4 regions of the Idiomarina sp. X4 genome follow, and region 3 is predicted to be linked to each of the others. Evidence: predicted binding sites of a transcription regulator. Region 3 holds the regulator's gene; each other region holds the start of a gene.
The links. Region 3 encodes sigma-54, which starts transcription at its own class of promoters, with help from an activator protein. Its sites were predicted from a motif close to GTTGGCACGNNNNTNGNNT; they were not measured.
Positions count from the first base shown of each region.

Region 1: flhA (flagellar biosynthesis protein FlhA) is a predicted target of sigma-54. The motif match lies at 3,395-3,413, and genes of this name have one in related genera.
Region 2: CWC33_RS04635 (hemerythrin domain-containing protein) is a predicted target of sigma-54. The motif match lies at 3,081-3,099, and genes of this name have one in related genera.
Region 4: CWC33_RS07835 (P-II family nitrogen regulator) is a predicted target of sigma-54. The motif match lies at 3,517-3,535, and genes of this name have one in related genera.

Region 1 is NZ_CP025000.1:368,626-376,249, reverse strand. Features, by position in the region: gene fkpB (FKBP-type peptidyl-prolyl cis-trans isomerase) at 1-436, shown strand, start outside; gene ispH (4-hydroxy-3-methylbut-2-enyl diphosphate reductase) at 468-1,412, shown strand; gene CWC33_RS01900 (helix-turn-helix domain-containing protein) at 1,425-1,757, opposite strand; gene CWC33_RS01895 (PulJ/GspJ family protein) at 1,826-2,170, opposite strand; gene CWC33_RS01890 (Type II secretion pathway-like protein) at 2,151-2,345, opposite strand; gene CWC33_RS01885 (prepilin-type N-terminal cleavage/methylation domain-containing protein) at 2,364-2,888, opposite strand; gene CWC33_RS01880 (prepilin peptidase dependent protein A-like protein) at 2,882-3,229, opposite strand; gene flhA (flagellar biosynthesis protein FlhA) at 3,456-5,603, shown strand; gene flhF (flagellar biosynthesis protein FlhF) at 5,621-6,976, shown strand; gene CWC33_RS01865 (MinD/ParA family protein) at 7,033-7,624, shown strand, end outside.
Region 2 is NZ_CP025000.1:957,157-964,780, forward strand. Features, by position in the region: gene CWC33_RS04630 (M14 family zinc carboxypeptidase) at 1-2,346, opposite strand, end outside; gene CWC33_RS04635 (hemerythrin domain-containing protein) at 2,471-3,010, opposite strand; gene norR (nitric oxide reductase transcriptional regulator NorR) at 3,194-4,729, shown strand; gene CWC33_RS04645 (YbaN family protein) at 4,729-5,133, shown strand; gene moeB (molybdopterin-synthase adenylyltransferase MoeB) at 5,130-5,885, shown strand; gene CWC33_RS04655 (NnrS family protein) at 5,882-7,084, opposite strand; gene CWC33_RS04660 (nitrate/nitrite transporter) at 7,395-7,624, shown strand, end outside.
Region 3 is NZ_CP025000.1:771,889-779,512, forward strand. Features, by position in the region: gene CWC33_RS03690 (TetR/AcrR family transcriptional regulator) at 1-545, opposite strand, end outside; gene CWC33_RS03695 (KpsF/GutQ family sugar-phosphate isomerase) at 686-1,663, shown strand; gene kdsC (3-deoxy-manno-octulosonate-8-phosphatase KdsC) at 1,665-2,219, shown strand; gene lptC (LPS export ABC transporter periplasmic protein LptC) at 2,216-2,779, shown strand; gene lptA (lipopolysaccharide transport periplasmic protein LptA) at 2,748-3,284, shown strand; gene lptB (LPS export ABC transporter ATP-binding protein) at 3,287-4,012, shown strand; gene CWC33_RS03720 (RNA polymerase factor sigma-54) at 4,034-5,494, shown strand; gene hpf (ribosome hibernation promoting factor) at 5,521-5,808, shown strand; gene ptsN (PTS IIA-like nitrogen regulatory protein PtsN) at 5,812-6,282, shown strand; gene rapZ (RNase adapter RapZ) at 6,273-7,124, shown strand; gene CWC33_RS03740 (HPr family phosphocarrier protein) at 7,117-7,392, shown strand; gene mgtE (magnesium transporter) at 7,396-7,624, shown strand, end outside.
Region 4 is NZ_CP025000.1:1,638,044-1,645,667, reverse strand. Features, by position in the region: gene CWC33_RS07855 (RimK family protein) at 1-824, shown strand, start outside; gene CWC33_RS07850 (GNAT family N-acetyltransferase) at 844-1,305, shown strand; gene glpQ (glycerophosphodiester phosphodiesterase) at 1,280-2,311, opposite strand; gene CWC33_RS07840 (cysteine synthase A) at 2,304-3,356, opposite strand; gene CWC33_RS07835 (P-II family nitrogen regulator) at 3,572-3,910, shown strand; gene CWC33_RS07830 (ammonium transporter) at 3,923-5,110, shown strand; gene cfa (cyclopropane fatty acyl phospholipid synthase) at 5,182-6,297, shown strand; gene CWC33_RS07820 (AI-2E family transporter) at 6,294-7,367, opposite strand; gene CWC33_RS07815 (EAL domain-containing protein) at 7,539-7,624, shown strand, end outside.

The DNA.
Region 1 (7,624 bases), 400 kb from region 3:
TCGTTTACCAATTGAGCATGGCCGCGAAGTGGTCATGCACTTTACCATTAAGCTGACCGACGGTTCGGTTGCAGACAGTACGAAAATGTCGGGTAAACCGGCCAAGTTCCGTATGGGCGATGGCAGCTTAACGGAAAATTTTGAAGCCTGTTTAGTAGGGCTTCGTGAAGGCGCTGAGCGTGAATTCACGTTGGAGCCTAAGGACGCTTTTGGAGAGCCGAACCCGGACAACTATTACTACGTTGATTCGGCTAAGTTTAGTGATGACACTAAGCCTGAGGTTGGCGCTATTTTAGCCTTTACCCAGCCGGATGGAACGGATTTACCGGGAATTGTTCGAAAAATTGAAGGTCCAACAGTGACTATCGATTTTAATCACCCGCTGGCAGGCCAGACGGTGATTTTTGAAGTAGAAATTATCAGCGTTGAGCCGTAACTGACGGAGTCGGTTGAACGCAGGAGGACATATGCAGATTTTGTTGGCGAACCCACGTGGCTTTTGTGCAGGTGTTGATAGAGCCATAACCATTGTTGAGCGTGCTTTAGAGATTTTTGAGCCGCCAATTTATGTGCGTCATGAGGTGGTTCACAACAAATACGTCGTCAATAAACTACGTGACGCAGGCGCTATTTTTGTTGAAGAGCTGCATGAAGTGCCAGACGATCATATTGTGATTTTCAGTGCTCACGGTGTTTCTCAGGCGGTGCGTCAGGAAGCCAAAGAGCGGGGTTTAAAAGTGTTTGATGCCACGTGTCCGCTAGTGACTAAGGTACATATGGAAGTCACCCGTGCCAGCCGAAAAGGCCACGAGTGTGTGCTCATTGGTCATGCCGGCCATCCGGAAGTTGAAGGCACAATGGGCCAGTATAAAAATGAAAACGGCGGTATTTATCTGGTTGAGTCGCCGGAAGACGTTGAAAAGCTGGAAGTGAAAGACCCGAAAAACCTTCATTACATGAGCCAAACAACGTTGTCGGTTGATGACACCGCTGATGTTATTGAAGCCCTGCGTCAAAAGTTTCCTGATATTAACGGTCCTCGCAAAGACGACATCTGCTACGCAACACAAAACCGTCAGGATGCTGTGCGTGAACTGGCAAGTGACGCGGATATAATGCTGGTCGTCGGTGCGCGCAATAGCTCGAACTCAAATCGTTTGCGTGAGCTGTCAGAAAAGATGGGCACACCGGCTTATTTAATTGATGATGCCAGCTGTATCGATAAGTCGTGGCTTGAAGACAAAGAGAAAGTCGCTGTCACAGCCGGCGCATCAGCACCTGAAGTATTGGTGCAGGAAGTCATTGCCAAGTTGCAGTCCTGGGGCGGCAAAACCGCAGTAGAGCTCAGTGGTCGCGAAGAAAACATCACTTTCTCTATTCCACCAGAATTAAGACCTCATCCAGCAGCTTAGTTTTAGTGGCTGTTAAAATAACTGTTCCGGACTAATATCCAACGCAATAGCGATGCGTTTTAACGTATCGCTTCTTGGGTTATACCCCGGGCGCTCCATCTGCGCGACGGCTGATTGTGAAATACCAAGCTTACCCGCTAACTCCGCCTGACTAGTTTTCTTAAACTTTCTCCAGGCCGCGACCATATTGCCGCCTGTTGATAGGCTGAGCTCTACTACCTCGTGAGGAATAAATTCATTGCTGTTTTGAGAGTGGAGCAAGGCGATATAATCTTCGTAGGGAATAACGGCATATTCGGGTTGCCCATTTTTCTCAATAATTTGTACGTCAGTAGGTGCGTTCATCTCTCTTTGCGGCTCTTTTTGTCCATTCTATTTTATTCATTATATATTATAAATAAGTTATTGCTAATTTATCGAGATAACCAGATTTGTAACGAGTAAGAGTTGTCTTCGCCCCAGGTTACTTCGGTATCAACTGAAGCATTGTTCTCGTCTATTAAGTTAATAATGGAGTTGATAAGAAATCCGTTAACCTTGGCTTCAGGTGCCGGAGGAGAGCCATTTTTCCAAGTACGGTGAGAGTCCTGTATATAACTATTTAAAACCTCAACAGCCAGGGCTTTGCGTTCAGCTCTTTTAATAGCAGCCAACCCAATCTGCAGCAGTTGCTGGCTGCTTACAGCCCACATCGCCACAAGTGCGGAAGCGACTAATGTCTCAACCAGTGAAAAACCTTTACTGCTGCGCTGACTCATAAAGCGCCTTTTGTTGGTTAAAGTCTGCCTCAATTTGTTTAGAAAGCACTTGCCATTGGTGCGCTTGTTGAGCCTCCACCATTTGTGCGTAAAATAACAAGGCGGCCAAGCTCGCGGAGCTCAGGCTTATGAGTGTCACTAACGTCAGTATCAACGCGAATCCTTTCGCTTTCATAATGAATATCCATTTCTGTTACTGAGAGAAAACGGTAAGTGTCCGCTTAAATTGCTGTTCCTGAATACCTTCCTTTGTGTCTCGTGAAGTCGACAGGTTAATAAATAATTTAGAGCTGTCTTCAGGAGTTAATGAAGCGCTGGTTTCAACCAATAACTCCAAAACCTTAAACTGAGCTCTGTCGGTCAATGACTGCCAACCATAACCCGCACAGTCCAGTGTCATTGGGTTATGCTGCAACTGATAATGTCTAACCCGAAAGCCGACAGAGCCTCCGTCTTGTGTCGGGAAGACGTAGCAACCACGCTCTGGGCGTTGCATGCCGTCAACCACCGCGTTGCTTAAACTGCTAAAAAACTCCCCTGCAACCGCTTGCCCGTTCAACATAAAAACTGCCTTCGATATCGAGCTATGTTGAGCGCCTTTCTGCCATTGCAATAGCTTTTGTGCGGTCATGACAATAATGGCTCCCAGTGACGCAGCAATAAGCACTTCAATTAAGCTGTACCCATGACTTTTTTGAGCAAGGTTTCTGTCTAGCATAAGGACAAACTCGGCAAAGATGCTCCATGACTGACACAGGAGCGAATACGTCCTTTACTGCTAATAATGACTTTCACGGTATTGCTATTGTTCATAATGCGAATATGACCGGGCGACGCACCACCAGAATCATCGTAGAATATTAACGGTCTTGTTGAGCTATAAGTCGACTCTGTTGCCAACTCAAACACCTTTGAACGCCCCTCGAGAGGCACCAGCTCCGCAGTTATGCCGCTCTCTGCTCGTTGTGCCTTTGCTTTGATCTGATGTAAATACGACAACCAGCGAGAACTTGCCTGCTGCAGTAATAAACTCTCAGTCTGCTGTTTGAACAAAGGCATCGACAAGGCGCCTAGCCCAGCTGTTATAGCCAGCGCAATTAGTAATTCGATTAAGGAGTAACCGCGCACATAGCCCCCTGTTATTCAAAGTGCTGATAGTTTAGCCGTAGGCCAAAAAATGTCTGTAAGCTAGCTCGTACCGTATTGTCAGCAAGTACTTAAAAAGCTGGCTCGATTCTTGAATAAAACACCGCAGGTTCAACTTTTTGACGCAACAGGAAGACGTATGGCGAGCGGTGCCGAAAAGTTAGTAAGTTTAAGAAATTTCACGCAAAACAATGCCCATTTAATTAAAGGCTTTGGTACGCCTTTAGCCATTATGGCCATTTTGGCGATGGTGGTGCTGCCTATTCCGGCTATGGTGCTGGATATTCTGTTTTCGTTCTCTATTACACTATCGCTCGTGGTTATGCTGGTAGCGGTTTATACCCAAAGGCCACTGGATTTCGCTGCCTTTCCGACCGTTCTGCTTATCGCCACAGTATTGCGGCTTAGCTTAAACGTGGCATCGACACGTATCGTTCTACTAGAGGGTCACAATGGACCAGGCGCTGCTGGTAGCGTCATTGAAGCGTTTGGTAGTGTTGTCATCGGCGGTAACTACACCGTTGGTTTAGTCGTCTTCGCCATTCTTGTCATTATCAACTTCGTGGTTATCACCAAGGGTGCGGGGCGTATCTCCGAAGTAACCGCTCGCTTTACGTTGGACGCCATGCCAGGTAAGCAAATGGCTATTGATGCTGACTTGAACGCCGGCCTTATTAACCAGGAAGAAGCCAAAGCTCGACGTAGTGACGTCACTCGGGAAGCGGACTTCTACGGCTCGATGGATGGTGCCAGTAAGTTCGTTAAAGGCGACGCCATTGCCGGCATTCTTATCCTGCTTATCAACATTGTCGGTGGTCTGCTGATTGGTATGATCCAATACGGCCTGACTTTCGGTGAAGCGGTCGAAGTGTATACCTTGCTGACCATTGGTGACGGTTTGGTCGCTCAAATTCCCGCGCTGTTATTGTCTGTTGCAACCGCTATTATCATTACCCGCGAAAATGACAGCAAAGACATGGGTGACGCGGTGGTTCTGCAGTTGCTCGACAACCCGAAAGTATTGGTTATTTCTAGCTCAGTGCTGTTTGCTATGGGGGTTATTCCGGGCATGCCGCACTTAGCCTTCCTGAGCATGTCGGCGGTTCTGGCTGGCGCGGCGTATTTCAAACTTAAAAAGAATAAGGTTGAACAGGGCGAACTGGTTGAAAAAGAGCAAGAGCAGCAAGTTCAACAAGCACAGCAAAAAGAATTGTCCTGGGACGATGTTCGCCATGTTGACACCATTGGTCTGGAAGTGGGCTATCGCCTTATTCCTCTGGTAGACAAGCAGCAGGGTGGCGAGCTCTTATCCCGTATTAAAGGGGTACGTAAGAAGCAGTCGCAGGAATTCGGCTTCCTGGTGCCGGCGGTTCATATCAGAGACAATCTGGATTTAGGCCCGAACAGTTACCGAATTACCCTAATGGGTGTGACCATGGGTGAAGCGGAAATTCGCCATGACTGGGAGCTTGCTATTAACCCAGGCCAGGTCTTTGGTGAACTTGAAGGCGAAAAAACTACTGACCCTGCTTTCGGCCTGGACGCAGTATGGATACGCCCCGATCAAAAAGAACACGCACAAACTTTGGGCTACACCGTAGTAGATGCTGCGACGGTAGTGGCCACTCACTTAAGCCAAATTGTCACTAACCACGCATCGCAGTTACTCGGCCATGAAGAAGCACAGGAGCTGTTGGATCGCCTGGGTCGCACGCATCCGAAATTGGTGGAAGGACTTATTCCTGATTTATTGTCACTGGGTAACTTTGTCAAAGTTCTGCAGAACTTGCTAGATGAAGGCATTGCGATACGTGATATGCGCACCATTGTACAAACGTTAGTTGAGTACGCAGGACGCAGTCAGGACCCTGATGTCTTAACGGCTGCCGTTCGAATTTCTCTGCGCCGTCTGATTGTTCAGGATATCTCAGAAGGTGAAACCGAACTGCCTGTCATAACTTTGGCGCCAGAGTTGGAACAGATGTTGCATCAGTCACTACAGATGGCTGGTAACGACGGAAATCAGCAAGGCGCCGGTATTGAACCCGGTTTAGCCGAACGCTTGCAACAGTCGTTACGCGAAACGCATCAGCAGCAGGAAATAAACGGGGAACCGTCTGTGTTGCTGACATCCGGGCTACTACGCTCAACCATGGCGCGATTTGCGCGCCACGCTACCGATGGTATGCGAGTGTTGTCGTATCAGGAAATTCCGGATGACAAGCAAATTCGCATTGTCAGCTCAATTGGTGGACAACAAAACAGTGGTGAACAAACCGCTACCTAAGACAACGGGAGTCGCTTGTGAAAATTAAACGCTTTTTTGCAGAGGATATGCGTCGAGGCTTACAGCAGGTTAAAGAAACCTTAGGCGCTGATGCGATTATTCTTTCCAATAAAAAGGTGAACGGTGGTATTGAGTTAGTGGCTGCTGTTGACCCTGACGCGCGTGCGCCAGAAGCGGCTCCAGAGACCTCCGCAAATACTCAGGCACCAAAGCAAGAGTCGGAAGCACCGGCTCAGTCGTTGGCTGAATTGCTGCAGCGTCAAAATGCCGCGCCTTCGCAAACGTCTCCGCAAGAGACAGCACAAACGACCGGTCAACCTGAAACGCCGGCAAAACACGATATTTATCAGCAAATGGCGCATCAGTCAGCGCCGGCTCAACAAGAGTCTTCACAAGCGGATATCTTCCCTGAGCAAGTTAATACGCCGGACAGCAACGACTCGGAAGCAATAGCAGAGCTGCGCTCACAAGTGAACGGTATTCGTCAGTTGTTAGAGCACCAGTTAAGCGGTCTCATGAAGCAAGAGATGGATCGCGAAGAACCAGTGCGCGCTATGTTGATGCAACGGCTTATGACGATGGGCTTGAGTGAACGCATCGCGGATCAGATTGCCTGTTTTATTCCTGAAAGCAGTTCAGACGAGGATGCCTGGGAACAAACCATGCATTTGTTGGAAGGTCAGCTGAATACCACCAATGACGATATTTTGACACGCGGCGGTGCAGTGGCACTCGTTGGTCCTACCGGCGTTGGCAAAACCACCACCATCGCTAAGCTGGCGGCCCGTTACGCTCAGCGTCATGGCTCTGACAAAGTTGCTTTAATTACCACTGACACCTTCCGAATTGGTGCCAGTGAACAATTACAGACTTACGGACGTATTATTGGCTGTCCGGTAAAAGTGGCAAAAGACGCAAAAGAGCTAGCGGATGCATTACTGTCGCTGCGTGACAAAAGCCTAATTTTGATTGATACGGCAGGTATGGGTCAGCGCGACAAGCGCTTAAGCGAGCAACTTGGCCAATTAATACAAAATACCCGCCTGAGAATTCGACCTTATCTGGTATTGTCGGCAACCTCACAAAGCCAGGTGTTAAATGACGCCGTTAAACAATTCAAAACACTACCTTTGTCGGGTTGCATTTTTACCAAACTGGACGAATGCTTAAGTTTAGGAGAAAGTATCAGTGTGGCAATTGAGTACGGCCTGCCGGTTGGATATATCACCAACGGTCAGCAAGTACCGGAAGACATTAAAGTTGCTGATGCAAATTACCTGGTATCTGAAGCCGAGCGGTTAATGGACAAAAGCATTTGTTCCTCGGTATCAGACGTGCCAAAATCGTACTGGAATGCGGCGTTTTCTCGCTGAGTGAGCCGTTATACAATGACGCTGTTGTCGAAGATGTAAAATAAGAGATACGCCCGATGGATCAAGCAAGCGGTCTGCGAAGAATGAAACAGTCAAAAGTAAAAGTCATAGCCGTCACAGGTGGTAAAGGTGGCGTGGGTAAAACCAACGTCTCGCTGAATATGGCCATCGCTATGGCGAAGCAGGGAAAACGAGTACTGGTACTTGATGCCGACCTTGGCTTGGCTAATGTCGACGTCATGCTGGGCTTGCGTGTTGAGCGCAACCTGTCTCATGTACTGAGCGGCCAATGCGAACTGGAAGATATTTTAATTGAAGGGCCGGGTGGCATAAAAATCGTCCCGGCGACCTCAGGAACTCGCTCCATGGTTGACTTGAGCGAGTCAGAGCACGCCGGTCTTATTCGGGCGTTTAGCCAACTGCAGGGAAACTACGACGTTCTTATTGTGGACACGGCGGCGGGTATTGGAAACACCGTGGTCAGCTTTGCCCGGGCTTCCCAGGATGTTCTTGTGGTTGTCTGCGATGAACCTACTTCAATCACCGATGCTTACGCACTTATTAAAGTATTAAGTCGTGAACAAGGACTGTTTAAATTCAAAGTTGTTGCCAATATGGTGCGCAACATGCGCGAAGGGCAGGTATTGT
Region 2 (7,624 bases), 190 kb from region 3:
ATCGACTTGCGCATTTAACAACGCACCCGGCACCCAGTCTGGATCAGCGCCATGCGGTTTTATTTCCGTTAAAAATTGTTCCCGGCTTTCAATCACTTTGCCGTCAATTTTCAGCTCTTCCACTGGCTTTTCCACACCGTCTTCCGGTACTTTGCGCTCGAGCTTCGTACTAAGAAGACCCGCATCGACAGCCCAAGCTGACGCACCACCTAAGGTCAATAAGACCCCTCCATCTGAAACCCACTGCTTTATTTTCTCGATGGTTCCGTCAGTGAATACGCTGTCATACCCGCCTTCCGGCAAAATCAGTACATCTAAGCCGTCCAAGTCATCCTGAATCAGCTGCATGGTGCGAATAGCGGTCACTGGGTAGCCCATTTGACGTTCAATCACGAAGCGAGTGTGGCCAGCGTTATAGGCACTGACTGGCTCATCCCAGGCAATGGCAATGTTCGGGGCTTCTAACTGACTGACATTGTGCGAACCAAAGTTCGGACCTTCAGTTATCCAGCTGGTATCGACACCTTCCACTGTCGCGCCGGACTCTTCCGCCAATTTTTGCAGAGTTTGTGACAGCTCACTACCGTTATCCGCAACCGTCAGAATAAGAGAACCACTTGGAAACTCGCCCGCTGTTTCATGAATAAAGGCTAACTCGCTTTGGCGTACACTTAAGCCTTCACGTAAGGCAGAAGTTAAAAAGCGCCCCGCGTTCATGTCGCCCCAGCGCACTAAATAAGCTACTTCTGCATCAGGATTAATTACTTTACCCGGGGCAATACGACCTTCTTCAACCATTGCGGTTCGCACGTCAGGCAGGTCGTCGCAACTGTGGCTGTCCACATTAAACATCAGTGGCAACGACCAGCCGGTTACGTCATATATTTGGTCTGGCAGGTTATTCTTGCGACGCTTTTCCTGCTCTTTCAGGAAATCATCTGCCATGTCGACCTGTTCGTCCATTAATGTGCGAATGAGGCGGTGCGAGGGTTGCGCCATATCAACGATATAAGCGCCCGATTGGTAGTCAACGTCGCACACTTCAAAAGCCTGCTCTGCCTGCTGCACTTCGATACCTTGCTCAACCAGTAGCGACGCCAGCTTGCGTGCGCCAGCAGGGTCATCTGTTGCCGGTAAAATCAACGAACGAACGTCGCCGTCTTCACCCGCTTCAACGGCGGACTGACGATAATCCCAGAATTTCTGTAATAACGCTTCACGACGTTCCGACACCGTTTGAATGGTCGAAATAGACGCAATAAAGTGCTGTTGAACGCCGTCTGCATAGGTCAGTACGTCACCGTCTTTGCGGTTAAACAAATGACCGCGGGCGGACGCCATTTCGTACGTCATTGCCACCGAGCCGTAATAAAGCGGCCAACTGGCACCGTAGCCCGGATAAAACGCATCGAAAATTTCGCGAGTGAAATAGTCGAACCCTTTTTTGTCGAACCACTGGCCGTTATTTTTGCCTATCCAGTTCAAGCTTTCGCGCTGAGACTCTGTAATTAACGGGTTATAAGGACGCGCTTCCGGCGTAAAGTAGTAAGTTGAGTCGCCGCCCATTTCATGCAGGTCAACAAACACCAGCGGGTAATACTTCAGCAAAGCCTCAATTTGGCCGCTAATTTCTGGTTGCGTGAGTGCAATCCAGTCACGGTTCATATCGAATAAATAATGGTTTGTGCGCCCGTTTGGCCAGGGCTCATTATGTTCAGCACTACGGCGATCACCCGAATGTTCCAGGCCAACACTCATATAGTAGCGGTCAACAAAACGTGCTCGCCCGTCTGGGTTTTGCAGTGGGTCAATAAAGACCATGGTGTTGTCTAACCAGCGCTGTGTTTGTTCGCGCTGATCATGCAACAAGTGATACGCCGTCATCATCGAGGCTTCCGGCGAGGAAATTTCGTTGCCGTGAACCCCGTAAGACAACCAGATACTACCTGGTAGCTCGTTAATCAGTTTTTCTGCTTGACTGCGACTGGTCTTACGCGGATCCGCCAGTGATTGCATGCCTTGCATAAAGTTGTCAAAGTCGGCAATGTTCTCTTCGCTGGAGATAACCGCATAATACAATTTACGACCTTCCCAACTCTCGCCGTACTCCAACAGCTTCACCTGCTTAGGATAAGCCGCTTTCAGCGCCTCAAAATAGCGACTCATGTCTGCCGGGCTGGTTATCTTGGTACCTATTGGATAACCAAGCACCTGCTCGACCGTTACTTCCGAATCGGCATAGTTGGCTTCAGGTAGCAGTGAGCTTTCTCCAGCCAGTTGCTGGGCATGTGAGGGAAAAACAAACCAAGAAGCGGCGACAAGCGCCGCAATTTTGAGACTGCGCATGGTCATTCCTGTTGCTTTTGCGCGCCGCCGAAACAGCGCTAGGTTTCTTATTATGTCCCCCTAATGTAAAAGCTTGAGCACGGGAAGTGAAGCGCAATTTAGAAATGTATGACCTAATCCACAGTTACTGACACGACCCACAACAAAAGTCTTTACCGTGCTCTGGCGTTGCTGCCTGCTTTTCAACGAAAAGTACGTTGTTTTCCAGATGAATGTGCTCGCGCAAATCGTCCTGTAGCTCTTTTAAGCCCTTGTACAGAGCTGTCCAGGTGCCGCAGGCGCCTTCTGGCAGGGTCAAATTGTTGGTTAGCTCATCAATTTTCGCCAATTCTGTTTCGTGCTGCACGTGCTCTTCTTCCATTACTGAAATAGGGCCACTTGGGTACACACCACGCGACAACATTGGGAAAAGAATTTGCTCTTCTTTCATCATATGGCTCTCCAATTCCTGTAACATAGCGTCCAGGTGCTCGGCTAAGCCGTGTGGTGCGAGTTCATGGTCACCATGTACGTCTTCTACTTTCATTGCCAGCTGCTTAAGCTCTGGTAATTGCTCGCGATGGCGTTGATGAAAACGTAAATAGACGTGCTCGACCAATTCCTGAGCCGTAGCTTGCTGCCATTTTGCTTCGCTGTCCGTCAAACGTTGTTGTAAATCACTCATGCTAAACTCCTTAACTAAATCCGTAACTCCAGGAACCATTCCCGGAAAAAACATGAATTACTGATTAGAATTGCAACAAGTGCGCCAACTTCTACCCCATTGTGATTATTGACTCTCAGAGCACCAACGGTACTATCAACCCTAGCCATTAGGGTAGTTTTTACCGAGACAGTGAATTTAACCATGCTACAAGAAAGTGTTTTAGCCGACTTACTAACAGAGCAGCCAGCGGCTGTACGACTACAAAACCTGGTCAGTACGTTGCGACGCCATTTTAACTGTGGTGCAGTTGCATTGCTGAAGCTGGATAACGAAGTGCTGCAACCCATTGCCGTGCAAGGGCTTGTCCGCGAAGCTTTGGGCCGTCGCTTTGTGTTAGCGCAGCATCCGCGTTTAGCGACACTGCTGTCGTCACGTTCAGCCGTACGCTTCGAACACGACTCTGCCCTACCTGACCCTTACGACGGTTTACTGGCCGACCAACCGGGCGACGCATTACCCGTACATGACTGCATGGGCATTAGTTTGTATTTGGAGAGCAAATGCTGGGGCGTACTGACACTCGACGCATTAGAGCCCGGAACATTCACTGACGACTCCATTATTGAATTACAAAAATTCAGCTTATTTGTAGAAACCGCCATTCGCATTGGCCAGTTAGAGCAGAACGTTCGCGCACTGCGACAAGGGCAAAAACACTCGGTTGAACACAGCAGTACAACCGACGCCAATGAGTCAGAAATTATTGGTGAAAGCAAAGCCATTCATGCGGTATTAAAGGAGCTTCGGGTTGTCGCCGGTGCCGATTTGCCCGTATTGCTATTGGGCGAAACCGGGGTCGGTAAAGAGCTTTTCGCGCGGGAATTGCACCGCTTGTCACAACGCAGCGACAAGCCGCTGATATACGTAAACTGCGCCGCACTTCCTGAGTCGTTGGCGGAAAGTGAATTGTTCGGCCACGTAAAAGGGGCGTTTTCCGGCGCAACCAGTGACCGCTCCGGCCGCTTCGATGCAGCCAATGGCGGTACCCTGTTTTTAGATGAGGTGGGTGAATTACCGCTATCTATACAGGCGAAACTGCTGCGTGTGCTGCAAAACGGTGAAATTCAACGCCTCGGCTCCGACAAATACCGCAAAGTCGATGTACGTATTATTGCTGCGACCAACCGGAACCTGAAGCAGCAAGTCAGTAACGAAACCTTCCGCGCCGACTTGTACCATCGTTTGTCCGTTTACCCTCTGCCAATACCACCTTTGCGTGAACGTGACGACGATGTCTCGATTCTGGCCGGACACTTTTTAGAACTGAACCGAGCGCGTTTAGGCTTACGCGCCATTCGTTTGTCGCCGGAAGCTGAGCTGGCTATTCAACAATACCAGTGGCCGGGTAACGTTCGAGAACTTGAGCATGTCATTAGTCGGGCCGCCATTAAGCTTCTGAGCCATGGCATCGACAAAAACGACATAGCCAGTATTGAGCCCGAAATGCTCGACTTAGATGTACAATTGCCGTCTATGGCTGACTCGGGGACTCAAAGCAATGATGCGAACTTGCCAACGCAAAATTTGTCGATGAAAGAAGCCGTAAACTATACGCAACGCAAAATGATAGAAGCCGCACTTGCGCGTAACGATGACAGCTGGAGTAAAGCCGCCAAAGAGCTGAAGCTGGATTCCAGTAACTTACATAAAATGGCTGCCCGGTTAGGAATGAAGTAATGACCCGAGAGCTTTTAATGAAAATACTGTGGCGATCGCTGGCCGCTTTCTTTGTTTTGCTGGGGCTTATTGGCATTGCGCTACCAGTTATGCCCACCGTACCGTTTCTTATTGCGGCGTTATGGGCCGCGAGTAAAGGCTGGCCAAGGCTGGAAACCTGGCTGGTCAATCATCCAAAGTACGGACCTGATATTCGGGCCTGGCGCGACAACCGAGTGGTAAAGCGCCGTTCTAAAGTCATTGCACTGGTGATGATGGCCGGTGGTTACGTCATTTTATGGCTGTTCGTACCACAAGTGCCCGTTTGGCTGAAAGTAACCGTCGGCGTGGTATTGGTCACCGTGGGTACCTGGTTAGCCAGCCGTCCTGAGTCTGTGCCTTTACCGCCAGAGGAGTCATTATGAATAAGACCCTGTCCACTGAGCAGATGATGCGCTACAACCGTCATATTGCGCTGCCGGCAATGGATATAGATGGTCAGGAAAGTTTACTAAACAGCCATATTCTGATTATTGGCATGGGCGGCCTTGGCTGTGCTGTGGCACCCTATTTGACGGCCGCCGGTATTGGCGAACTGACATTGGTAGATGATGATACTATTGACCGCCACAACCTTCAGCGACAAGTGTTATTTTCAGAGCGCAGTGTCGGTGAACCAAAAGTCGAAGCAGCTAAGCGTCGGCTAGCCGAGCTTAACAACGAAACCGTCATTCATACGGTAAACGCCAAAGTAGATGAGTCTGCGTTGAGTCCGTTGGTAAAAGGCGCGACCCTAGTGGTCGATTGCTGCGACAACCTAGCAACACGCAACGCTGTGAATAAAACCTGTCTGCAACACAAAACGCCTTTAGTATCCGGCTCAGCCATTCGCTTTGAAGGGCAAGTGGCAAGCTTCACTATGCAGAATGACAGCGCGTGTTATGGGTGCTTAAGTCAGTTTTTTGGCGAGCAGCAACTTAGCTGCACCGAAGCCGGGGTGTTGTCGCCGTTGGTAGGTGTCATTGGCACAATGCAAGCCGTAGAAGCCATAAAAATAGCGGCCAACATCGGTCAGCCGCTTTATTCTTCATTATTACTGTTTGACGCATTGCACAGCGACTGGCAGCGGATGAATTTACAAAAGCACCCTAACTGCCCCCACTGCTCTAAAGCTTAGCCCGGGTTACCGTCTGCTCGCGGCGTAGTCAGTACTTTGAAGTAAACGACCACGTAAATGCCGTACGCAATAGCCCAGGCTAACGTGCTCAGCATTAACCACTGACTGGTCAACTCTGGTATAAACCAGATAAGAAAAACACGCGTTACTGCCGCAATAGCCACCAATAGGAATGCACCCCACATTATCGGTTTAGGCTGAAGCGGACGCCCACTATGGCCTAACGATACGCGAGCTATCATGCTTAGAATCATGTTACCCATAGCGCCAGCGGTCAGTGCGTGCATGGCCAGGCTTTGCGTAATTTCAATACCCGCATAGCGCAGCGCAAACAGCGCTAAACCGATTGGAATGAACCAGTACGCAATGTGCAGCGACCACAACAGCGGCACTCGCCAGGTTATCCAAATTTTCCAGCGCGCAACGCGGACAGCTGTTGTGATGGCACAAAAGGCGAACAACACAACCATTACCTGACTCGGCAACAGCGTATGTAGGTTGAAAAAGTGCACCGCAAATATCAGCCATAAGCTGCCCAGCGCCATTTTATCCAGCCAGGGCAATGCCTGAGCTTTCTTTGTCATGGTGCCGTTGGCTGTAAACATTGGCAAAACACGCCCGCCGATAATGGCCATTAGAAGTGTCACCAAAAAAACAGCGTTGTAAGCGCCGAGCACCTGAATATTGTAGTGCCCAAAATGCAAGCCATAGTGCATCAGCAAGTTGCACACTGTTAGTAACAAAAGAATAGGCACAAAAAACAGGTTTCTGGTTTGGTTAACTTTCAGCACCATTTTGCCAAATAAAAATGCAGCAACAGGTAGAACACTGACGTCCACGGCCGCCACAAGCCACCATGGCAGGTTTTCACCAAACAACAATAATAGCCGTGCCGCACTCCATAGCACCGTCAGTACCAGTAACGTATTACCATGCGGTGCACGAAGCCCCGTCCAGTTCTGCACTGCGGTAAGTAAAAAGCCAAGCACGATGGCCACTACAAAACCGAAAATCATCTCATGGCTGTGCCAGAACATAATATTCCCATACACCGGCAAGCTCACTTTCCCCGCCAGCGCAAGTCCCCAAAGCAGAATTGCCAAAGCACTGAATAACGCACCCAATAAGAACAGAGGACGAAATGCTTGTCTGAGTATCGGTGTTATTTGATCTTCTTTTTCTCGGTTTGTGATCTGCATCATAGCCACCCGTACATTTTAAAGATACATTTATAATATATGTTTTAAACTTAAAAAAATAGCGTTTCCCCGCCGAAAATAAGTTAGTACCCCTTAGTTGATTTAGCCGTTTGCTGTATTTAGAAAACTACCCTAAAAGGGGTAATTAACGGCTGATAAACAGCCTTTGTGCCTTGATTTCTTTATGCCCACTTTGGGGTATCTTTAACTGACGCATGTTGTTTGTAGATAATTGATACTAAAGCATTTTATCGAACTTCACAGTAAAGTTTAGGTATCTGACTTAAACGGATCTAACTGGAGGTCTTCGATGAACCAACCCCTGTCAGCAACAGGTGGTCAACGCAACTATGCGCTGGTGTTATCCACACTCGCGTTTACTCTTTGTTTTGCGGTTTGGACCATCTTTTCAATTATCGGTATTCAGATTAAGGAAGACTTTAATCTAACCGATACTCAACTCGGTTTGCTCATGGCAACCCCGGTACTGACCGGCTCTATCAGCCGTATGTTCCTGGGTATATGGACTGACCGTTTAGG
Region 3 (7,624 bases):
AGTAAATATTCCGCAAATTGCTCTCTTTCAGTTACACACTGCTCGCATAAGTTCAATTGCTCGAACAATCGGGCGCCATGCACCGAGTAAAAAAGCATTCGTCCGACTTGCTCGCCCAAATGCTGTTCCATCTGCTTTATGGTGTCGTTAACATGGCGCTTTAACGGTTCCAGCAATTCAGGGTTGCTCGCTGCAGCTGCCAGCATTCCACTTCCTAAACGGGCGCACTCAGCATCCGTATCCAAAGCGGCCAGTAATATACTCTTGGGGGCTTTATTTGGGTCACTATCAAGACGCTTGAGATGCTCTTTTCTCAACGACTCAAAACGCTCAACACGACGCTGCAACATGGCTTGAAGCAAAGCGTCTTTATTGGCGAAGTGGTAAAGCAAACCGCCTTTACTGATACCGGTTTTCTGACTCAACGCATCAAACGTCAGGTGTGAAGCTCCCTCACTAGCAACTAAGCTATCCGCAGCATCCAAAATCAGCGCTTTGTTACTGGGGCGACCAACTTTGTTCTGAGAATCATTTTGGGTTTGCATACACAACACCTTTTATAAACCGTCTGGTTGGTATACTAATTAATTTTAGGCAAAATCGCAAGATTTCCGCCTTGGCGGTAGGCATAACCCAAACGAATAACGTATTATAGCCCCAGTAGACTTAAGATTGGGAAAAAGCAATGAAGCAAGTGACCCAGAACTTTCGCCAACTAGGGCAGCAAGTCCTGGATATTGAGAAGCAAGCCATTGAAGGGCTTTATGAGTACCTCGATGATAACTTCGATGCGGCCTGTCAGACATTATTTAACTGCAAAGGCCGGGTTATTGTGACCGGTATGGGTAAATCAGGGCACATTGGCGGGAAAATAGCTGCCACATTGGCATCAACAGGAACACCATCGTTCTTCGTGCACCCAGGCGAAGCCAGTCACGGCGACTTAGGCATGGTTGCGGCTCAAGATGTGGTTATTGCTATTTCAAACAGTGGTGAAACGTCAGAGGTTCTGAACATTTTACCGGTGATTAAACGCCTTGGTGTGCCACTGATTGCAATGACAGGCAAGCCTGAGTCCACTCTGGCTCGGCTTGCAGATACCCACGTGTGCATTGCAGTCGCACAGGAAGCCTGTCCATTAGGTTTAGCACCAACAGCGTCCACTACCGCAACATTGGTCATGGGAGACGCTTTAGCCGTCGCACTCCTGAATGCGCGAGGTTTTACTGCCGACGACTTTGCTTTGTCTCATCCAGGTGGCTCACTAGGAAAGCGCTTATTACTGCGCCTGCACGACATTATGCACACTGGCGAACGTATTCCACTAGTGTCAGAAACCGATATTATTCGTGACGCCTTATTAGAGATGTCTCGTAAAGGCCTGGGCATGACCGCAATTACAGATACCCAGGGCCGGTTGGCCGGTATTTTTACCGATGGTGATTTACGCCGTATTCTGGATAATCAAGTCGATGTGCACAGTACCTCTATTGCTGATGTTATGACGCGTTCATGCACGACCGCGAATGCGGACATGCTGGCTGCCGAAGCATTAAAGCTAATGCAAGATCGCAAAATAAACGGACTGATTATTACCGACCATGAAGGTCGCCCTTGTGGCGCAATGAATATGCATGACTTACTGCAAGCGGGGGTTCTGTAACATGGAGTGTATTAATACCTGGTATGGGGACATTGAAAAACAATTGTTTGAGCGTTTCTCACAGGTTCGGCTGTTAATTCTCGACGTCGATGGTGTTTTTTCGGACGGTCGAATATACCTTGGCAACGATGGTGAAGAGCTGAAAGCTTTCCACACTCGGGACGGCTTTGGTATGAAAGCACTTAAGAATGCGGGCATACAGACAGCCGTCATCACCGGTCGCCAATCCAGCATCGTTGAACGTCGGATGCAGCATTTAGACGTGTCTGACATCTATCAGGGACAAGTCGACAAAACCCAGGCATTTAATGAGCTTCTGACTCATCACAGCGTGAATGCTGAACAGACTGCCTATGTCGGAGACGACACACCCGATCTTCCGCTGATACAGCAGGCCGGCATTGGTGTTGCAGTAAAAGACGCGCACCCTTCTATTCAGCAGCAAGCTCAATACATTACCCGCTGTGCCGGTGGCTTTGGCGCGGTTCGTGAGGTGTGTGACTTGATTATGTTAAGCCAGGGGCTTTTGCATGACGCCAAAGGAGCCAGTGTGTGAATTGGCGCATCGTCGGTATTATCGTTCTTCTGTTTGGTGCCGGACTACTGCTCGTTCTGCGCCCCTTTAGTGACGATGGCAGAGAAAGCGCTGCCACGGCGACAAAACTGATGCAGCCAGATTTTACCGCCTACGGACTTGAAACCAAAATATTCGAAAGTGATGGCGTCCTGGCGCATAAGATTCGCTCAGAAGAAATGGCTCACTACAACCAAATAGGTTTAACCGAGCTCAAGCAGCCTCAATACTCAATATTTTCGGAAGACGGCACAGAGACCTGGCAAGTCACCGCCGAGCAAGGTACCTTTTACGATGATAAAACGCTGATTCTGGAGCGTAGCGTTGAAATATTAGCGTTGCAGGAAAGTTCTCCCATACAGCGCGTTATGACAGAATATCTGGTTATCGACTTAGCCAATGAATCAATGAGCACTGAATACCCGGTATTAATGCGAGGTCCGCAAGTGGAAGTTCGCGGAGATGGTTTAAGCGCCGACATGAGCGCAGAAATGATGGAGTTAAAACGACATGTTAAAACGGTTTTCCAGCCTAAGTCTTAGCTTTTTTGTGCTTATCGCATTGCCTTTGACGGCGATGGCGCAAGGAAAGGCTGACTTTAAAAAGCCGATGGAAGTCGAGTCAAGCCATGAGCAATTCGACATAAAAAACAATAAGTTAGTACTTACTGACAATGTTGTTATCCGTCAGGGCACACTACTTATTAAGGCGGACCGACTCGAAGCCTCTGCCAGCGAAAGCGGCGAGCAGGCGGACACCTTTATTGCAGAAGGTTCACCGGCAACCTACACGCAGACCCTGGAAAACGGCAACGATATTAGCGCTCAGGCAAATAAAATAACCTACTTCCAAGTCGAACAACGTCTCGAGCTCAGCGGGGACGCGAAAATCTCTCAGGGCACAAGCAGTTCAAGCGGTGATACGATCGTCTACGACTTAGCCGCACAGACGATCTCTGCAAGCAGCTCTGATGCCGATAACGGGCGCGTAATTACGATATTTACGCCGAAAACAAAAGACGACAAAACCGACAACGAGAACCCTTAATTATGGCCACCTTACGAGTCAAACATCTTGCCAAAAGCTTTAAGCGTCGTCAGGTTGTAAAGGACGTTAGCCTGGAGGTCAGTCAGGGCCAGATTATTGGGCTCTTAGGGCCCAATGGTGCGGGGAAAACAACGACGTTTTATATGATTGTCGGCTTAATCAACAGCGACAAAGGCCAGATTTTACTAGACAAAGACGACCTAACGTCTCTGCCAATGCATGAGCGTGCTCGCCGCGGAATTGGTTATCTACCGCAAGAAGCATCGATTTTCAGAAAGCTGACCGTGCGCGATAACCTGATGGCGATATTAGAAACCCGTAAAGAGCTTTCAGCGGACGCTCGCGAAGAACAGCTCGACTCGCTTCTTGAAGAGTTCAATATTGGTCATATTGCGAACAGTCTGGGGATGAGCTTATCCGGCGGTGAGAGACGTCGTGTCGAAATTGCCCGCGCCCTTGCCGCAGAGCCCACGTTTATTCTTCTGGATGAGCCCTTTGCAGGCGTCGACCCAATTTCGGTTATCGACATTAAGAAAATTGTTGAACATTTAAAGCAGCGTGGTATTGGTGTACTTATTACAGACCACAATGTCAGAGAAACCTTGTCCGTTTGTGAGCATGCGTACATTGTTAGTCACGGAGAACTTATTGCCAGCGGAGATGCAGAAAGTATATTATCGAATCAACAGGTTAAAGATGTTTACCTCGGTGAGCAGTTCACCCTTTAACGTGATACCGGGACGATAACCATGAGACAAAGTCTGCAGCTAAAAATTGGTCAGCAACTGACCATGACGCCTCAGTTACAACAAGCGATACGCTTGCTGCAGCTTTCTTCGCTCGACTTACAGGCTGAAATTCAGGACGCGCTGGACAATAACCCGTTACTGGAAGTTGAAAGCGAACAACCTCATGACGGTGACAGCACCGACTCCCCTCATTCGTCAAATAAAGACGACAGTCAGCGTGAAACCTCCGATGTTATAAAAACTCAGGAAATGCCAGAAGACCTCCCTGTGGACAGCACATGGGATGATACCTATTCATCGTCGACTCCTGCTACCGGAGCGGCCTCAAACGGCAAATCCTACGACGGTGACTATGAGGTGTACCAAGGCTCAACGAGCGAGTCTTTGCAAGACCATCTGATTTGGCAAATGCAACTGTCGCACTTTTCTGAAGAAGACACTGCGATTGGCGAAGCCATTATCGAAGCCATTGACGACAATGGTTATTTAACAACGAATATTGAAGACATTATTGAGTCTGTGCGCTTACCCGAGGTTGGCGAAGAAGAAGTCTGCATGGTACTCAAGCGCATCCAACACTTTGACCCAGTCGGTGTCGGCGCACGTACCGTCAGCGAGTGCCTGGCGATTCAATTACGACAACTGGACGACAGCACGCCGTTTAAGCTCGCTGCTATCACTCTGGTTAGCGAGCATATGGACTTGCTGGGCAACCGAGACTTCCGCAATATCCAGAAAAAGCTCAAATTAACCGAAAATGACTTACGTGAAGTCATGCGGCTGATTCAGCAAATGCACCCGCACCCGGGCGAACAAGTTGCTCAACAAGAAGTTGAGTACGTGATTCCTGACGTTGCGGTCATGAAAAAGAATGGTCGCTGGGTGGTCGAATTAAACCCGGATAGCGTACCTAAATTAAAGGTCAATGAAGAATACGCGGCACTGAGTAAAGCGGCGAAGTCCTCGGCAGACAGTCAGTACATTAAAAACCATACACAGGAAGCGCGTTGGTTTATTAAAAGTCTGGAGAGTCGCAATGAAACGCTGTTGAAAGTTGCCAACTGTATTGTTCAGCGCCAGCAGGGCTTTTTTGAGTACGGTGAAGAGGCCATGAAACCAATGGTACTCAATGATGTCGCTGAAGCCGTGGAAATGCATGAAAGCACCATTTCACGGGTAACAACGCAGAAGTTTCTGCACTGCCCACGAGGCATTTTTGAATTAAAATACTTTTTCTCTAGCCATGTCAGTACAGAAGGTGGAGGTGAGTGTTCAAGTACCGCAATACGTGCTTTAATTAAGAAGTTAGTCGCTGCAGAAAACCGTAGCAAACCATTAAGCGACAGCAAAATCGCTGAACTGATAGCCGAGCAAGGCATCAAAGTAGCGAGGAGGACAATTGCGAAGTACCGGGAATCACTGAATATTCCCTCATCGAGTCAACGCAAGAGTCTTTTATAACTTGTAAACTGCAGAAGGAAGACGTTATGCAAATTAATCTTACTGGTCATCATATCGATATCACTGAGTCTCTACGTGAGTATGTGGACACAAAATTTGCTAAGTTAGAGCGCCATTTTGACCATATCACCAACGTTCACGTCATCCTTAATGTTGAAAAAACGAATCAAAAAGCGGAAGCTACCGTGCACCTGAACGGCGGCGAGATTTTCGCTGACTCTGTTCACGATGATATGTACGCAGCCATTGATGGTTTAATCGATAAGCTTGACCGTCAGGTTATTAAACACAAAGAAAAAATGAAAAAGCATTAGTCCATGCAAATAAGTGAGTTGTTAAGCCCCGACTGCACCAGGTGTGCAGTCGAGGGTGCAAGTAAAAAGCGGTTATTAGAAACCATTAGCCAAATTGTCGCGCCAAAACTGTCAGGCATTACTCGTCATGACATTTTTGAAAGCTTGGTTAACCGTGAACGCTTAGGAAGTACCGGTATTGGTTTAGGTATTGCTATTCCTCATGGGCGACTCGCTAAAGCCAGCCATCCGGTTGCGGTGTTATTGACGTTAGACGAGCCAATCGAGTTTGACGCGATTGATAACCAACCTGTGGACATTATTTTTGCGCTGTTAGTGCCAGAGTCAGAGCATGAAAATCATTTGCAGACATTAGCAGCCGTTGCCCGTCGCATGAATGACAAAGACTGCACCCGCGCGCTTCGGAACGCTGAAAGTGACAACGCACTTTATCAATTATTTATTGGGGAAGGTGAAGATAAGCCATGCAACTGATTATTGTCAGTGGTCGCTCGGGATCGGGTAAAACTATCGCCCTTCGAGTACTCGAGGATCTTGGCTTTTACTGCGTCGACAACTTACCCATTAGCCTACTTCCCACGCTGGTTCATGCGGTCATGGAGCAGTATTCAAAAATTGCCATCAGCATTGACGTTAGAAACCTGCCCGAACATTCGGAAGAGCTGCTTGACTCGCTAAACTTTTTACCCAAAGGGGTTGAACCAGAAGTACTGTTCATTGATGCCGACGACAACACCTTACTAAAACGCTTTGGTGAAACACGCCGTTTGCACCCGCTCTCACAAAAGGAGTTACCTTTAGTTGATGCGCTTCAGGCAGAACGGAAGTTGCTCGAACCAATTATGGAGCGCGCCACCTGGCGCCTGGACAGCAGCGACTTATCGTTACACCAGTTAAGTGAAGAAGTGCGCGAGCGTGTGCTCGGCCGAGCAGACAAAAAACTGATTATCGTTTTTCAGTCTTTTGGTTTTAAGTATGGACTGCCGAAAGACGCTGATTTTGTATTTGATGCACGCATATTACCAAACCCGCACTGGCAACCTGAACTGAAGTTGCTAACCGGCTTAGATGCAGACGTACAGCATTATTTTCGCCAACAGCCGTTGGTCACGAAGTTTGTCTATCAGCTCGAAAACTTTTTAGGCACTTGGCTGCCTCACTTTCAACGCAGTAACCGCAGCTATTTAACGATTGCGACAGGCTGTACTGGTGGGCAGCATCGCTCCGTTTATATTTCACAGCAGTTAGCGGAGCGCTTTGAACAAAAATCAGTGAAAGTTCAGGTTCGTCACCGGGAGTTAAAGCAGCATGAGTAAAGCTTGCAAGACGCTTGTTATACGCAATAAACTGGGCCTTCATGCTAGGGCTGCGACCAAACTTGCGCAGCTCACACAGTCATTCAAGTCAGAAATTACCGTTCAGCAGGGTGAACAATGCGTTAACGCTGCCAGTGTGATGTGCTTAATGCTGCTCGCCAGCCAACAAGGCAAGTCGGTCGAAGTTTGTGCCGAAGGCGATGATGCAGAAGACGCATTAGTAGCGGTGAGCGAATTGTTCGAAGATCGCTTTGAGGAAAACGAGTAACCAATGATAGCCGAGCTGTCCGATAAAGAATACGCCATGCAACGAATTCAGGAGGTTAACTCTGCGTTAGCCGACGGTATGTTCGTGGCAGCTCGACGCATGCTGCACAACATGCCGGCCTGCGATGTCGCTTTACTACTAGAGTCTTCTCCACCGAAAAGCCGTTCTAAAATCTGGAAGCTGGTCGATATTGACGAGCACGGTGAAATTCTTGAAGAGCTGAACGAAGAAG
Region 4 (7,624 bases), 870 kb from region 3:
AATTCATTAAGGCGGCGAAAGAAGCCGATATCGATGCTGAGTTAATTACCGCAGACGATTTTAACCGCTTGCTGGAATTTGACGCCTTGTTTATACGTGAAACGACGCGGATTAACCATTACACCTACCACTTCGCCAAAAAGGCGGAAGCCAATGGCATGGTGGTCATTGACCATCCGGGTGACATTGTTCAGTGTGCGAATAAAGTGTTTCTGAAAGAGTTGCTAGACAAACACAACGTCGCCACACCAAAAACCAAGCTGTTGCTCAGTCAGTCAGCCATTGATTACAAAGCGATTGGTGACAACCTCGGTTACCCCGTCGTGCTCAAAATTCCTGACGGGTCATTTTCAGTGGGTGTTGAAAAAGCAGAGAACCTTGAGCAATTGCAGTCTATCGCTGAAGGCTTATTCGAACAGTCCACTATTTTGCTGGCACAAGAGTTTATTAAAACAGAATACGACTGGCGTATTGGCGTGCTAAATAATCGGCCTATCTATGCCTGTCAGTACTTTATGGCACGTAATCACTGGCAAATATACAACCATAAAGAGTCCTCTTCTCGCGCGAAAAGCGGCTCTTTTACAACGCTTGGCGTCCACCATGCGCCTAAAGACGTGGTTCGTCTGGCATTGCAGGCGACCCGGTTGATTGGTGATGGCCTTTACGGCGTCGATATCAAGCAAACTGACCGGGGACCTGTGGTTATCGAAATTAACGATAATCCGTCCATTGAATACGGCGTGGAAGATTTGCACCTGGGGTACGAGCTTTATCGCCTCATTATGGCCGACTTCAACCGCAGATTGGACGAACGCAAATAAGCGTAACAGGTAACCCACAGTGAATGTATACGTTGAGTTGGCTAAGCCTTCAGACCTCGATGAATTAGTTCGGTTGGAGCGCGCGACTTTTGACTACAGCTGCATCAGTCGCCGCAGCTTTAAGCATTTAATTGACTCAGCAACGGCTCACTGTTGGGTGGTGCGGGATGGTGAAAAACTGCTCGGGTATGCATTAGTACTTACGCGTAAGAATAGCCCGGTTTGGCGGCTTTACTCCATTGCTGTTGCACCCAACGCACGAGGCAAAGGCATTGGTCAAAAGCTCATGAATGAGTTGATTGCGTGCGCACGAAAAACCAAAGCGAAAGCCGTTTCACTGGAGGTCAAGTCTGACAATAAAGCCGCTATTGCCTGGTATCAGGATTGCGGCTTTGAAACGGTTGATGTGCTTGCGAGCTATTACGACGATGGCTCCGATGGCTTAAAAATGCGTTTTACTTTTGATCCGGGAAGTCCGTAAAAACGCCTTCTGCACCCGCCGTTTTTAGCCATTGACGTAATTGTGAGTGAGACTCGACCCCCTCAGGTAAGTCGTCCGCGCGCAACGTATACACGTGCACGTCCAGGCCTTTATTATCCGCAGTATCTAAAACCGACGACCACTTTGGCTGTCCTTCTGGTTGTCCTTGGTTAACGCCTTCCAGCACATGATTCAACCAAAGACCAATTCCTTCGGCATAAGATTTCACCGCTTCCAGACCGGCACTGGTGCGCATCGAGCTATAATCGACATCACTCATGCCCCATTCGTTATCGCCAATAAGCTGTATGAGCGGTTGCTCCCAGTTATATTCTCGTTTCAAACGGCGTAGCACTTCCGGATCAAACGACTGTAAATAGATGGGCGTCGCCATGGTGTCGTGATAACCGTTTTGTGCCAATACTGACATAACGGCGGCTGTTGAGTCGTACCCCTGTTGTAGATACCAGCGTGGCGATTTTATTTCAACATAGACGCCGGTACTCTTGCCGCGTGTACGGTTCAGTTCATGAATGAGTTTCAATTGCTCGTCTAACGTTTGAACCGGAAAGCGAACATCGTTATTAGAGAAGCGGTTCGGGTAAACCAGTTCATAGTCTTTATGACGAGGCGTTATTGACAACTGCTTTAATTCTTCAAGCGAAAAATCCACCACATAGTAATGTCCGTCCGGTCGGTGTTTTTCCGGAAAGACTTGAGAGACATCGGTAATATAATCCAACACTTCGTCATGCAAAACGACGGGAACACTGTCTCGGGTCAATTGTATGTCTTGTTCGATATAATCTGCACCCATTGCATGAGCCATCACTGTACTGGCTTGCGAATGCTCAGGCACATATCCTGACGCCCCCCGGTGCGCTATGTCGAGAAACTGTGGAACTTTAAGGTTCGACAATGAACCTTCTTGCGGTATTTCCTCTGCCTTTAACGGCAGTATCACGACACTGAACAGTGCTGCCGCTAGAGCGATATTTTTAGTCATTGTTCCAACTCACATCTAACACCTTATCTCCCAGCGAGCGGTAACGCTCAAACAGTGTTTCTATTGCTTCAGGTTCCGGGTTTAATTCCCGACCACGCAAGTATTCAGGGTTATAAAGCTTACTGGCCGATCGCTCTCCTAAGTCACAAGCGAAGGTGACAATGCGCTGCCCCGCTCCTTTTCTAAGCGCCGCCGCCAGAGCGGCCGCCACGTTCAACGCAGAGCTGCTGCCGAGCACAATACCGTCTTTGTCCCGCACATAACGGGAAATAGTCACTAAATCCTGGTCCGGTAAGTTGACCGCATGATCTATTTTGGCCTGCTTAAAGTTTTCAACCAAACGCATAATACCAATACCTTCGGTCATCGACCCGCCGTGTGACACATACTCGCCGGTTTTCAAAAACTCATAAATGCCCGAGCCGTCAGGGTCTGCTAGCCACACGTCAATGGTTGAGTCATGCTCTTTGAAAAATTTGGAGTTGCCACCAATGGTTCCGCCGGTACCCGCAACCGATACAAAAACGTCGATATTGCCGTTCATTTGTTCCCAAATTTCAGGCGCGGTATGCAAGTAGTGCGCTCTTGCATTACTGGTGTTCTCAAACTGATTCGCCCACCAACAGTCATCACGCTCTTCGGCTAATCGACGAGCGGTGTGGTAAAAGTGGTTTTCATTTTTAAACGGAACAGGGTCAACCGCCATCAACTCACCACCGTGCAAGCGAATCATTCGCTCTTTTTCCGGCGTCTGGTCATTCGGCATCACCGCCAGCATATTTAAGCCGTATGCTTTGGCAACCACCGCCAGGCCAATGCCAGTATTTCCCGCAGTTCCCTCAACCACCGTCATACCAGGCTTGAGTTCGCCCCGCTCCATGGCATCTTCGATAAGTTGCTTAGCTGCGCGATCCTTAATCGAACCACCCGGGTTTTGAAATTCGCATTTCACGAATATATCGCAACCGGTCAAGTCGGATAACGACGGAATACGCAACAGATCGGTCTGTCCAATTAAGTCACTTTGACGTTCACCTACCAGCATGGCTAAACCCTGTAATCATTCAATAGTGTTGGTAAATAGTATCTCTTCTGAGCGCACTGCATCAACAGAACTTTTTGGTGCAGTGCACTGGCATAGTGCACATTCCCGGTCGGAAACGATCATAAAAATAAAATTATTTAACATTATCAACAACTTAACTTTTGGCATGGTTCGTGAATAGGAGGTAACAACATTTATTTAACAAGGTAAAGCTCATGAAAATGATCATTGCACTCATTAAGCCTTATAAACTAGACGACGTTAAAGAGTCCCTATTCGAAATAGGATGCCGAGGGTTGACCGTGTCTGAAGTCAGAGGCGTCGGTCGCCAAAAGGGGCATACCGAACTTTACCGCGGTGCCGAATACACCGTTGATTTCCTGCCTAAAATTCGTATCGAAATTGCGGTCAGCGAAGCCCAGCTCGATCGTGCATTAGAAGTGATTCAAGCCGCCGCCCAGACCGGAACTATTGGTGACGGGAAAATTTTTGTCACACCGCTGGAGCAATGTATACGCATCCGAACGGGTGAAACTGACGAACACGCTTTATAAGAGGAACCTATTATGGATTATCAGCAGCAACTGGCTCAGCTTCCCTTTGTTTTAGATACCTTCTTTTTGCTCATCTCCGGTGCCTTGGTTATGTGGATGGCAGCCGGCTTTTCAATGCTCGAAGCCGGCCTGGTAAGAGCGAAAAACACGACAGAAATACTCACCAAAAACATCACCTTGTATGCATTAGCCTGCCTTAGTTACCTATTTATTGGTTACTCGGTCATGTACCCGGATGCAGCGCCTACTGCCCATTCAGCCGATGCCGGTTTCTTTTTTCAAATGGTGTTTGTTGCCACTGCAATGTCTATTGTTTCAGGCGTTGTAGCAGAGCGTATGAAACTCAATAGCTTCTTAATTTTTTGTATTGCATTAAGCGCTCTAATATACCCTGTACAGGGCGCCTGGAGTTGGGGTGGCGGTTTCCTAGCAGAGCTTGGTTTTGTCGACTTTGCGGGATCAAGTATTGTCCACTTAACCGGCGCATCTGCCGCTTTTGCTGCGGTTCTGCTGCTTGGCCCGAGACTTGGCAAATACTCTCGAAGCGGCGCGGTCATGGCGATACCTGGCGCGAATATGCCTTTAGCCACGTTAGGTACGTTGATTTTATGGTTCGGCTGGTTTGGCTTTAATGGAGGTTCCCAGTTAGCGTTAAGTTCGGCCGATGACGCCAACGCTATTGCCTCAGCTTTCGTCAACACCAACCTATCCGCTGCCGGCGGAACCGTCGCAGCCTACGCGTTTACCAAAGTATTTTTTAAAAAAGCTGACCTGACCATGATTTTAAACGGCGCACTGGCTGGGTTGGTCGCCATTACGGCGCAGCCAGTAACACCGCCGAGTTGGTTAGCGGCAACGATTGGTCTCGTCGCCGGCATTATCGTTGTTCTGTCCATTATCGTCTTAGATAAACTGCACATTGATGATCCCGTTGGGGCGATATCTGTTCATGGCGTTATCGGTATATTCGGTACGCTTGTGGTGCCGCTGAGTGATTCAAGTGCCGTATTCCTGACACAGTTTATCGGTCTATCGATCATTCTCGCCTGGGGTTTTCTGACCAGTCTCTTAGTTTGGGGCTTACTGAAAGTGACTCTGGGTATCAGGGTGACGAAAGAGGAGGAATATGCCGGGCTCGACAAAGTTGACTGCGGTGTAGAGGCTTACCCGGAATTTATTCGCTCTCCCGAAGGACAATGAGTAGTCATTGTCAGGGTTATAGCTTCCTGTTAAGTTAATGCGACATTTCTGTAAAGAATGGACCAAATGTTATGGCAACGTCCAAAGCGTATGTTGAGGAATTATTAGCCAAGGCCGATATTCGCATTAACGGAAACCGGGCCTGGGATATGCAAGTTCATGACGAGTCTGTTTTTGATGAGGCTTTGTCTCGTGGGAACCTAGGACTCGGCGAGTCTTACATGGCTCGCCTGTGGGACGCCGAGTCTCTTGATCAGTTCTTTTTTAAACTACTGCGTTCCGGCATTCAGGACGAAGTAAACCCGGCTCGCCTTATTTTTCACTCACTAAAAAGTCGTTTGTTTAATTTGCAGGACAAATCACGCGCATGGAAAGTGGGCCAGCACCACTATGACATGGGCAACGATCTGTATCAGGCAATGCTTGATGAGAATATGGTCTACACCTGCGGTTATTGGGAAAAAGCCGACAATGTCGACGATGCCCAACGTCACAAGCTAGAGCTTTGCTGTCAAAAGCTTGGGCTTAAGCCTGGCATGACGGTGCTAGACATAGGCTGTGGTTGGGGCAGCTTTATGAAGTACGCCGCCGAAAATTACGGCGTAAAATGCGTTGGCGTGACTATATCCAAAGAGCAAGTCGCACTGGGCGAGAAACGCTGTGAAGGACTACCTGTCGAGTTCCGTTTACAGGACTATCGTGACTTAAACGAGCAATTTGACCGGGTGATTAGCCTGGGTATGTTTGAACACGTTGGCCAGAAAAACTACGACGACTATATGGACGTCGCTCTGCGCTGCACCAAACCGGACGGCCTTTTCCTACTACATACCATTGGCAAAAATGTCAGCGATACCGCCGCCGACCCATGGATTAGTAAGTACATTTTTCCCAATGGAGAAATTCCGTCTATTTCTCAAATTGGGCAAGCGTTGGAACAAAAGTTTGTCTGCGAAGATCTTCATAATTTTGGCGCTTATTATGACAAAACCCTTATGGCCTGGTTTGAGAACTTCGATGCCTCATGGCCTCAACTGAAAGCACAGTTTGACGACGAGTTTTATCGTATGTGGAAATATTATCTGCTTTCCTGTGCAGGCGCTTTTCGCGCCCGCGACATTCAGCTTTGGCAGTGGGTACTGTCGCCTAAAGGTCAGCTCGACGGTTATTTAAGACCGCAGCTTTAACGCTGCGGCTTATCGTCTTCATAGACATCGGTGGTATTAAACTCAGTCATAAACAGCTGCCAAAACACCAGGAATAGCGCAGCAATAAGTGGTCCCAGCACAAAGCCGGTGATACCGAACAGCGCAATGCCGCCCAGCGTTGAGAACAGGACCAAATAGTCGGGTAACTTAGTGTCACGACCAACCAACAGAGGGCGCAGCACGTTGTCCGCCAACCCAATAACAATTGCACCGTACGCCACCAAAATAGCGCCCGCAATCCAGCTTCCGGTTGCAAACAAGTAAACCGACACCGGCAACCAAACCAAACTCGCGCCTACCGCCGGTATTAATGACAAGAACGCCATCACTACGCCCCATAAAATAGGGCCGGGAATACCAAGCAGCCAGAATATCAGCCCACCTAATGCGCCCTGAACCATAGCGACAACAATATTGCCTTTTACGGTGGCTCGGGTGACCTCCGCGAACTTTTGAAAGAGCTTCCGCTCACGCTCGTCACCCAGTGGTAACGCCTTCATTAACACTTGCAAAATTTGCTTACCGTCGCGAAGCAAAAAGAAGGTCAAATACAGCATTAGTGCGACGCTCATAATAAAAGCGAAGGTGTTTTGCCCAATGCTGAGTGCTTGCTCCGCCAACATTCGGCTTGCCGTCACAGCAAATGATGACAGGCGCTCTCTAACGTCGGCTGGCGTAATATCAAACTGAGCAAGCAGGTCATTAATAAACGGAAACGCCGTTCTTATTTCCTCGAAAAACTCACCCGGGTTGACCTTACCGGAGTCTAACTTTTGGTAAAAACTTAAGCCTTCCTGCACAAATGAATAGGCAATGCCTAAAACCGGCAACACAACAATGAACAAGGCGACCATTAATGTGCTTAACGCCGCCCGGTTCGGCTTGTCGCCAAACACACTTTTGAGCTTTTCCTGCAACGGGAAAAAAATAACAGCGACCGCGCAGGCCCAAAAGATGGCGCCCCAAAACGGCTGCAACACTAGCGCGAACGCAACACTTACCAATGCCAGCGCTAGCACAAATGAGCGTCTTTCCAGTGACTCTCTCACGATACCCTCCATCGGGACTAAAATAGCTCTACTTGACAGTAGATAACATTAAACACACTCTAATGCGAGATAATAACCGATTAACATAACACGATATTATAAGTAGGAATAATGGTAACCTTTTCAAAAGTAAGCCGATTTTTTCAGACGGTACTGATTAAGGCATTACGAATGCAAACGGAAAGCGTTTTTATCGTTAGCTTCGTTTTACTGGTTTTAAGCGCTACGATAGTACGGTTGGTTATCAGCTCTGGTGG